Regions from separate parts of the Leptospira licerasiae serovar Varillal str. VAR 010 genome, predicted to be linked through region 3. Evidence: riboswitches for the same ligand, from Rfam matches in the RefSeq annotation. Region 3 holds a riboswitch; each other region holds the start of a gene.

Region 1 (3,277 bases), on a different contig from region 3:
ATCACTCCGGTTTTATGGGACTGTTCTTTATTTAGAGGTAAAAATTCTTCCGTACGTTTTCTAAGTAATGATATCATTTTAGAATGAATACCTAAACTGTTCGCAATTTTAAAGGAATGGCCTGGGAACTCCGATTTAACTCTATCTAGAACGATCGGGATATCGTTTTTGATATGGCCGGAAGAATACAAAAATAGTGGAAATATTATAATATTTAAATATTCTTTACTGAGGTCTCTAAGAGCGGTTTCCAGATCCGGTTTTGCAAGTTCCACATAAGCATATGAAATTTTCAGATCAGGGCGGGAGATAGAGTATGCTTCTACCAAGGAAACGAATTCCAAATTGGAATTTTCTTCCCTACTGCCATGGCCTAATACCAGAACCGCAATTTTCGGTTTCATTCGAATTCCAATGCCCTCTTCGGTTTCAAGAATAGAAAAAATAGAGAAGATAATAGAAACCAGAAGATCAGATTGGTGAGGAAAGTTACATATTCGAATTGCAGCCTCAATTCTTTTGGAGCGGCAAAATCCTCCGAGATCTCAGGTACACCAATATAAAAGGGAATTCCGACAAAAAATAGAACGGTCACTGCGGCCAATATCCATTTTAAAATATTATGGATATTTAAATATGTTAGAAGGAATCGAGATACCGAAAGGCCGACAATACTGGATCCAACGCAAAGATACCACCATGCCTGTCTTTCCGGATAGTCGTATACGCCCGAAGTCCTGCCCGGTAATTCTGGAGGAAGGCCCAAAAATGGAATTCCGAAGAATATTAAAAATCCTCCTATTGTAAATGAAATACTTAGTGCGATTGCTTTAGAAAGGGAAGGATTCTCAAAAAAACCATCCGGAGGAAAGATTACCATCCAGAGGGAAATTAAAATACCGAAAGAAATGCCTAATAGAACTGAACCTGCGAATGTTCCTAAATTTCTTTTTTGCCAAAAATTATCTTTCTCGACTTTTTCAAAAGAAGCGGATTTCTCTTCTGACTGAGAATTGACGTCTCCATGGCCATGAGAGTGAGAATGTCCATGGACTGTATTCAAATTATCTGATATAGATTTGGATTCAAACTTCTCAGCTTCAGAGATGAGAGGAAGATTCCAAACACAAACCAGAATTCCCAAAACAAGACCTGATGCCAGACCGGAGAATATTCCCGTTCGTAAAAGATCAGAAAATCCGGATCTTAATGGCATGGAAATCCCGTAGAATGCCTAATATCGTGAAAAGTATCATGTAAATACACCATGGGTTCCAAACCGACCACATAGATCGTAGAAAAAGCGAGAAACCCTGCCAAAACTAGAGCGAAAGCTCTAAGCCGTGATCCGGCTCCGGAAAAATCCTTCGAAACGGAAATCGAGCGCATAAAAATCCCTCCTAAGAGATCTTCACCTAACAAGATATATGCGATACTAAGGCACAAAAGATTGAGCCAAAGCATCGAATGTGTAAAAAAATTTTAATTTAGTTACGGCCGGTCTTACATCCGAGACTGGATCACGTAGCTTCAGGATTTTTGTAAGGTCGTTTTCTGACTCGAGATCGTCCTACTCAGCACGTCTTCCCAGGTTTTACACCCAGTGACATCTTGTGCCTTTTGTCCCTCTTACAGCGGCGGGTACCGTGACGGATTTGCACCGTCTTCCCATAGATGAAGACATCTATGTTCCTACAAAAATAGACTGAGATTTCAGGATCTATTTAGGTGAGTGATTTTGTATAGTATTTTATTTTCTATCGAGTAAAATTCTATACTATGCCTCTACCTTTGGAGCTTTAGATTCAGGCTAGTTCAAAGAGGTGTCTTCTATTGGAGTCGTTTTTTCTTATCCAGTCTGGATTGAGCCGCTTTTAATTCGGAATCGGTAAGTTTGATGCTAAATTCCGGAAAATGTCTAAATAGAAAATATTGGAGCCAAGAATCCCAGCCTGTGTATCCGATGAACTTTTTATTCGGTATCCATTTTAATATCGCTTTCGCTACTGAATCAATCGCATGCACTTTATTTAAAGCAGAACCCATTTCAATTTCTTTGCTCAATTCGGGTTTGTCGGTGTTTTCTTTTTCTAAACCTGGAGTGTCCGTTGTGGGAGGAAGGAATAATTTCACTTTTACTCCATGAAGCATCATCTCTTGGCGAAAACCTTGCGCAAAACCGACAATCGCAAATTTGCTGGCCGAATAAGCTCCATATCCGTAGATAGAAAAGAACGCCAAAGTAGAGGCTAAAAATACGATCTCTCCGCTTTTTTGTTTTGCAAAATGATCGTTAAAGGCGAGTGCACTGTTTACATGACCGAAATAGTTCACATCCATTAGGTTTCTGTAAATTTCCTCGTCTAGATCGGAAGCTTCACCCGCTTTTGCGAAGCCGCTGCTACAAATCAAAAGATCCAATCCCCCTAAAGTTTGGATTACCTTTTTAGCTTCTTTTTCCAAAGCTTTCTTGTCCGAAACGTCTAAAACTGCGAATCCGAAGATTGCGGTTGGAGTTCCTACAGCCCTTAGTTCTTGGACAGTTTTTTCTAAGTTTGATTTTCCTCTGGCTGAAACGATAACACTTGCTCCCGCCTTAGCCAATTCGATAGCGATCCCTTTTCCTATACCTGCTGAACCGCCCGTTATAAATACTTTTTTACCTTTGTATCTGCTGAATGACATGTTTATAAATTCTCTTCAATGCGGGCAAGATTTCCCTTTTTGGGAAACTATTCAATCTAATTAGAGACTTTTTAAATAAAGAATACGAGAACTTGTTCCAAAATCTTAAACGCTTTGGTCCAAAAACAAATCTTGCCTTTTCCCTCCTATGATACTGAATACGGGAGATCCAAGGTCCTTAATGCAGAATATACCTTTCCTGGAAAATCTAAGGAAGAAGATCCCAAGTTTGGAAAAAATTGAGACCGTTATACTTCCATGTTAAAAGAAAGGAAGGTCCCGGCGAAAACTGTGCTCAGCAAAAAGGAAGTTTTTCGTCTTAACTATTGTTAATAAATTATAGAACCATTTTGAGCTCGATTGGGTATTGAATTATTGTCTAATACATCCTAGTCATTACTAATAAGTTAAGCTCTTTAAAAAAGAAAGGAGAGGCCGTTACTATAGGCCTCCCTTCTAGAAAGGATTGCCTTATAGAGAGGCGGAGACCATGAGATAAAAGAACTTAGAAGTATCGTCAAACGTATACCTGTTCTCAGGATTAGAGGCAAACGGGTTTGTTCTTTCGTTGCCAATTGCCTCTTTAGCTTTC
Region 2 (3,277 bases), on a different contig from region 3:
GAAAATTGATCGCTTATTCTTTAGGAAACTTTTTAGGATATAGAGTATTCTCCACGAAAGGATACGGCGGTTATTCTTTGGTCTTGGAAGCAGACTTAGACAAACAAGGGAATTTTATAAAGGGTAAGATCCATCCATTGCAGTTAAGTCAAAACGGTATTCCTGCTCCCGATCCGGAGGCAAAAACTACGGAACTGATCCAGTCTTTGACTAAATCCGATTTTCCAGGCAAAGGACCGAAAATCCAATTAGATGGAAGTTTTTATCCATAAAAAGATGAGGGCAGCCATGTAGGAATTCCTACAAATTTGGCCCTTATTTTTAATTGTAAATTTTACGATTTTCTGATATAGGGAAAACAGCTTCTCCCACGAACCCGCCTCCACCACCCAAAACAAGGGTGGGGCCGTTTCCCCCAACAATGTGGGAATTCCCACATAGGGGTCACATCCAAAAATAAAAAAGCCGACTCAGGAACTCCTGCATCGGCTTTTTTACTTAATAAAACCTTAATGTTGATTACTGGGTTTTGCCTGCGGGTTCCAGAGCTCCTGCTGGAGCTTTGAAGTTGATCTCATAAATATCGTAATGAGAATCTCTCCATCCTGTTACGTATGCTACGGAAACTCCTAAGAAATATCTAAGTCCGAACTTAAGGGCGTTGGTGGCAAAAGTCGCGATCTCTTCGTCGGTGATAGAGAATGGATGCACTTTATTTCTGGTCTCATCCAGGTATAAACCTTCCCAGGTTCCAATCATAGTTCCTTTATATTCTAAACTTAGAATACGACCGGTAACGGAAAAATTTCGTTTTCCTCCTGTTTTAGTTTTACTTACGATCTTATCAGGCAAACCTTTTGGAAGTGATCTTTCTTGGAGTTGAGCTCCTACTATTTCGTAATCGGAAGACAATGCAATAGGTTCGAATCTGTGGATCCTATATTGGACTAAAATTTCCTGATTTAAATTTTTGCTTAAGAAGTTAACCACGTCAGCGTTCTCGGGACGTACGCTGAATTCGATTTTTTGTTTTGCCGGAACAAAACATTCGTCCTTCATTTCGTCGCAAGCTTCTGAATCGTTTATAGTATAAACTTCTAAAAGACCTTCATAGGATTCGAAAACGATCCCTCTGCTTTCGAATTGGATCAATTTTGCAACCGTCCAGCCCTCGGAATATGTTCCGGCTGCGGACAAGGATGAGGTAGTTAAAAGAAAGATCCCTAATAAAAGAAATCTTAAGGATGGAATTCGTTTCATTCGAGTTCGGTGCTCCCTGTTATGTAAGTAGCCCCGCAAGAAAATCCTTTTGGGCTACGAATTCGTGAATCCTTTCCGGTTTTTATCTTACATCAAGAAAATATTTCTTTCTGAATTTGAAAAATCAGCCTGCTACATCGATAAATCCCTCCGTGATCTCAGCGTTCTTTGTGATACCAAAAATGCACAAACAAGTTTCGCACAGAGCTTAGGGAGCACACAGAGTTATAATTTACGAGACCCGCCAGGGATGCGTAGGGCGCGAAGCGTCCCGGAGGGACTAGCCCGGAGCAGCCCGGTCTTGCGTTAGCAAGAGGCGGCCAAACCTTTTTCAGATTGCTCCGCCTGATCGGGTTGGGAACCTGGTCTTGCAAGTAGATCCGAAAAGGGAATCCGGTGAAAATCCGGAGCTGTACCCGCAGCTGTAATCGCCTAAACGGTCGGACAAAACCACTGTCGAAAGACGGGAAGGGTCCGAACCTTCGCGTAAGTCAGAAAACCTATCGGAGCTGCTTTCAATTCTCTGGCTTTCGGGAGTTAAGGCCTCAATGTACAAAAGACCCAAACGATTCGGCAAAATTCTTCATCTAGGGCTCTTCTTATTTTCAGTCCAAATTTTTTCCCAAGAGACTCAGAAGTCGGAAAGCTCCACAGTAAAAGTGGTCGGAAAGACTAGTTCTAATTCTCAGCCGGAAAATTTCAGAAAAAATCCGACAGGTTTTCAGACTTCCATCGATTTGGATCAATACAATGCACGTTATACGAATCTTCCGGATGTTTTGGAAAGAGAAGTCGGAGTCAGGATCAGAAGATACGGAGGTCTTGGTTCTTATTCCACTCTTTCTCTTAGAGGGACAAATCCGAATCAAACTAGGATCTTTATAGACGGTGTCCCTTTTAATAATGCACAAGGGGGAGAAGTAAACCTTGCAGATCTTCCTTTCGATAATTTGCAAAGTATAGAAGTATATCGAAGTGGAGCTCCTGTCGGATTTTCCGGATCAGCGATCGGTGGAAGTGTGAATTTGGTTACAAGGACAGGATCGGGGCCTCCTAAAACTCGAGTGAATATAGGAGCGGGAAGTTTTAATACTGGAAAGGGTAGCATAACGCATACGGGGACTTACGGCGGGATTGGAGCAAGTGTATTCTTACTTGGGGAAAAATCGGACCAAAACTTTTCTTTTCTTAATAATCACGGGACTGTACTCGTAAATCCTTTTGATGATACGATAGACAGAAGAAGGAACGCGGAATACGAGAGAACTTCCGGGATGATCGGTCTAAGCGGAGATATCGGAGCGACCAAGATCAAATTTTGGAACGATTTGAATTACAGGTTTCATGGAATTCCAGGACCTGCAAGTAACCAGACCCAGCAAGTTCATCGCAGATATCTTAGAAATACTTCTTCACTCGGAACGGATACTAAAGGTTTGTTCGACGGTTTGTTGAGATTGGAAACTCGGACCTTCACTTCGTTTACGAACGACGATCTATTCGATCCTAAATCTGAATTTTCCAAAGGAACTCCTAACTCTAGTGCTTATATGGGTCAGTCGGGGTTCCAGGTTACTCCTACTCTTTATTTATTAGAATATTATCAAATTTTAAAATTTCATGCAGGGATAGAAAGGGAAACTTTCGAAAGATCCAGAAGTACTCCTCAAAATATAGATCTAAAATATGAGCCTGGAAAAACAAGGACATATACTACATTTCAAGTAGAGGACGAGTTCCGGTTTTTGGATGGAAAGTTAGTTTTGACTCCTGGGGTTTCTTGGGATTCTTATAGGGATAAATTCCAATCGGACGAACCATGGTATAGAAAACAGGATCCGTTTGCTTCCGCGGTAAAGACAACCGAGTTTTCGAATCCTAAGGCGGGGCTTCTCTGGAGGTTTTGGGAAAAGGAAAATTATTCTTTGGAATTCAAATCCAATATCGCAAGACAATATCGAATTCCGAGTTTTTTGGAACTATTCGGAGAAGTTGGTACAATCATCGCTAACGATTC
Region 3 (3,277 bases):
TGCCAGTCCATGGTCTCCGGCAAATACAAGCAAATGAGGATTGGATAATATTGGATCTACTGTGTTCTGGATCGTGCCGATCCGGTAGGCAAGATCCTCTAATTTTCCCAAGGCACCTAATGGTTTCGTCTTGGTATCTATTTTATTGCGTAAACATTTATCTAAGTTCAATTGGTGTACATCTTTTGGGCGGATCATATTGTTTTCACTTGTAAAAATTTTAAATTATTAAACCGAAAAAAGATCGGAAGATCCTTATTCGGCTGGCTTTAGGTTAAGGAGTAACAGATTTTGCGATAACTCCGTCAATATCGGGATTTGCATGAGCTGAATCGATAGGCAGAGAGGTTAAAATCGTTTTAGCAGCCGATATTTTGATATAAGTGAATCCATTCGTTTGGATTTCGCTTTTTAAAGTTCCATCGCAACCGGAACCTGAATTTCCAAAATTAGAATCGGCTAAATCGAAACCGTCTCCTCCCCCTCTACCGTTAACGATATCCGTATCAAATACTTCCGAAACGGTCATAGGATTTGTATCCTGATTATAAGCGAAAGGGGTGATGCCTGCGAATCTAGCCCAGTAAATCGGATTTCCTACGAATGTGTTCGGATCGGAATTTGTATATTCAGGGTCCCAACCGCACCAATTGGTCAGATCGTTACCTACTTCTACTATTAGAGGTTCCATAAAAACGTTGTCGAAGGAATTAGTACCGTTTTGAACTCCCACAAAGAAAGGGTTTTCATAAACTATAAAGTCAATACCGCTTGTAGGAAGTACCTTTACACCAGCCCATCGAAGTATGATCGCTGATCCACTTCCGGAATCTTCCAAACTATAAACGTCTAAAGAACCGTTAAATTTACCCTGACCTCGAATTCCATCTACCAGACAATTCGAATCTTTGAATCCGATCCCGTTGCTAGTTGGTGCCGAAACGATTTCATCCGCTACAAAAATTCCTCTGCCTGTTTCAGGATTTCTCAAATCGCAGGAGCTTAAGAGAGCAGATCCTCCTAATCCTAAGGCGAGGAGAGACTCTGCGGAGGATGAACTCTTGGAATCCTCACAATTGACGAGTCCAAAAAAGAAACAGGTCAATATTACGGAAATTTGAAATATTTTCATATGAATATCTTGTTCTACCTGTTTCTCTCGTTCGATTTTAGTTCAGTTCAAGCCTGCTCCAAGGAGCCGGATCGAAACCGCTATTTAAACCGCAACCTGCATTAATATTGCTTGGGTCGGAATAATAATCCAAATCATCGTCCTTCGCAGACGCTAAAGTTGTTTGAGTGGATACGTCGGAAAGGTCCGGACAAACATAAGTTTTACCGTCTTTAACAGTCCATCTGTACCAACCGTAATTTCCTTGAGAAAAAGAAGAATCGGATCGGAAGCGAACATAAATGACTTTTTTAGTCGTATCGATTTCTTGGATCTCTCCATATAGGTAACTGTTTCCATATGTTTCGTCGAACATGGTTTGTGCGACTAAAGAAAGAGAAATATTGTATGTCCCTACAATTTCATTTCCTGGAGCGGTATAGGTCCCTCCAGCATAATCAGAAGTTCCATTGTAGTAATTATAATTACCCGCAATCGGATTTAATCCAGCTAATGCCACCAACGCAAGTGTGCTCGGATCGTCTGATTTTTTTGACTCTCCTAATTCGAAACAGTTAGCGAATACGAATAGTGAAGTGAGGGTTAACAGCGAAGCTGCTTGTTTTCTGAATTTTCTCATTTTTCTCTCCTGGTTCTGCCGGATATCGCGGAAAAAGAAAATATAAGCAAAATAACGTTAGTCGACCATTGATCTTATAAAGATCTGAACGATTTTGTATTTGCGGTGGTTTCTTTTTTCCGTTCGAGAGCCCCGACATTTTAACTTTCGGGGCCCCATCGCAGAAAGCGCTGATGCGCTAAAGAGCGAGATTTACGATACCCCCCAACCTCGAGGTCTAAGTATCGCGGGGAAGATCTGGCTTATTCCGTATAGACGGACATCACAGTTGCGGGTCAGCGCGGGATTTTCACCCGACTTCCTCCCTGAAAGCGTAATTCCAGGTTTTGGTTTAGCACTTCCTCTGGCAAGGGAAAAAGTATGAAAGTAAGAAAGCTATCTATTCCTTGCAATATACGAATAAATCGGCGATATTTTAGACATACGAACGATTAGGAAGGATTCGGTACATAATTTCAGCTCGATGAGACATTCTATTCCGCAAAAAAATCGGGAAAGATCTTTCATAGACCGAAAATAAAAGAGAGAGTTCTAATAAAACTTCCAAGAGGAATCCGATGAAAATTACCCGATCTACTTTTCTGAAAGCCGGAATTTTAAGTGCCGCAGCTTTATTAGGAAGTCGTAAGGGAAATTTATCCGCTCAGAATACGAACACCGGAAAAAAAGTGATCGTACTCGGCGGAGGACTTTCAGGACTTTATTCAGCATACATATTAGGAAAAACCGGAAGTAAGGTTACTCTGATTGAAGCCACAGACAGAGTGGGTGGAAGAGTAAGATCTATACAAGATCCTTCCGGTCACATTGTCGATATAGGAGCAGAATGGGTATCTTCGGAAGATAAAACAGTTCGCAGCTTAGTTAGGGAACTCGGTTTAAAATTGCAATCTTCTCCTTTGGTCCCGGATCTGTTCTTAGGGACTTATAAAAAAGCGGGTACTTGGGAACTTTCCCCAAAGTCCCAAGAGATCCTTAATAAGCTTGTATCACAAAATTCTAAATTAGATACCTCTCAGCAGCAGGCGTTAGATCGTATTAGCTTTTATAATTATTTAATATATCAAGGAGTCAGTCCAGAAGATCTGACCTTGCTCGGTCATAAACTTTCACTTCACTATGGAGATAGTATCCGAGTTTTATCCGCCGAAAAAGTTTTGGGCGATCTTGCACAATTTCCTCAAAGGAATAGCAGGGTAGAAGGTGGAATGGAAAGTATAGCGAAAACTTTGGTGATGAATATCGAAAATACTGAGTTTGTTTTTTCTGATCCTGTTCTTTCCGTAGATCAGGATTCGACAGGGGTTACGGTTACTACAGCTTCCGGAAGAAAGTTTACCGGTTCTACTTGTATCTGCACTTTACCTGCGAACCAGATCTCGAACGTAAAATGGAATCCTGGATTGGATAAGGAAAAACTTCTCGCTGCATTAAGAGTTCGTTATTCTCAAATTTATAAACTGTTTTTGGTTTTAAAGGAATCTCCCTGGGAATCATCCCCATTTGCAGTTCATTCCGATGCGGCA

The links. A riboswitch is a leader RNA that binds a small molecule or an ion and turns the genes downstream of it on or off. The one in region 3 is predicted to bind cobalamin.
Region 1: another riboswitch for cobalamin. It lies ahead of LEP1GSC185_RS15540 (CbtB domain-containing protein); the one in region 3 lies ahead of LEP1GSC185_RS03755 (LIC13354 family exoprotein).
Region 2: another riboswitch for cobalamin. It lies ahead of LEP1GSC185_RS13880 (TonB-dependent receptor); the one in region 3 lies ahead of LEP1GSC185_RS03755 (LIC13354 family exoprotein).

Annotation. Positions count from the first base shown of each region.
Region 1 is NZ_AHOO02000012.1:144,700-147,976, reverse strand. Features, by position in the region: gene LEP1GSC185_RS15550 (CbiX/SirB N-terminal domain-containing protein) at 1-404, opposite strand, end outside; gene LEP1GSC185_RS15545 (CbtA family protein) at 401-1,216, opposite strand; gene LEP1GSC185_RS15540 (CbtB domain-containing protein) at 1,207-1,389, opposite strand; cobalamin riboswitch at 1,528-1,711, opposite strand; gene LEP1GSC185_RS15535 (SDR family NAD(P)-dependent oxidoreductase) at 1,831-2,691, opposite strand; gene LEP1GSC185_RS15530 (alginate export family protein) at 3,157-3,277, opposite strand, start outside.
Region 2 is NZ_AHOO02000011.1:303,794-307,070, reverse strand. Features, by position in the region: gene LEP1GSC185_RS13895 (CapA family protein) at 1-272, shown strand, start outside; gene lsa26 (surface adhesion protein Lsa26) at 520-1,260, opposite strand; cobalamin riboswitch at 1,595-1,782, shown strand; gene LEP1GSC185_RS13880 (TonB-dependent receptor) at 1,809-3,277, shown strand, end outside.
Region 3 is NZ_AHOO02000005.1:712,203-715,479, forward strand. Features, by position in the region: gene cobT (nicotinate-nucleotide--dimethylbenzimidazole phosphoribosyltransferase) at 1-198, opposite strand, end outside; gene LEP1GSC185_RS03750 (LIC_13355 family lipoprotein) at 275-1,132, opposite strand; gene LEP1GSC185_RS03755 (LIC13354 family exoprotein) at 1,170-1,751, opposite strand; adenosylcobalamin (AdoCbl) riboswitch at 1,944-2,070, opposite strand; gene LEP1GSC185_RS03760 (flavin monoamine oxidase family protein) at 2,309-3,277, shown strand, end outside.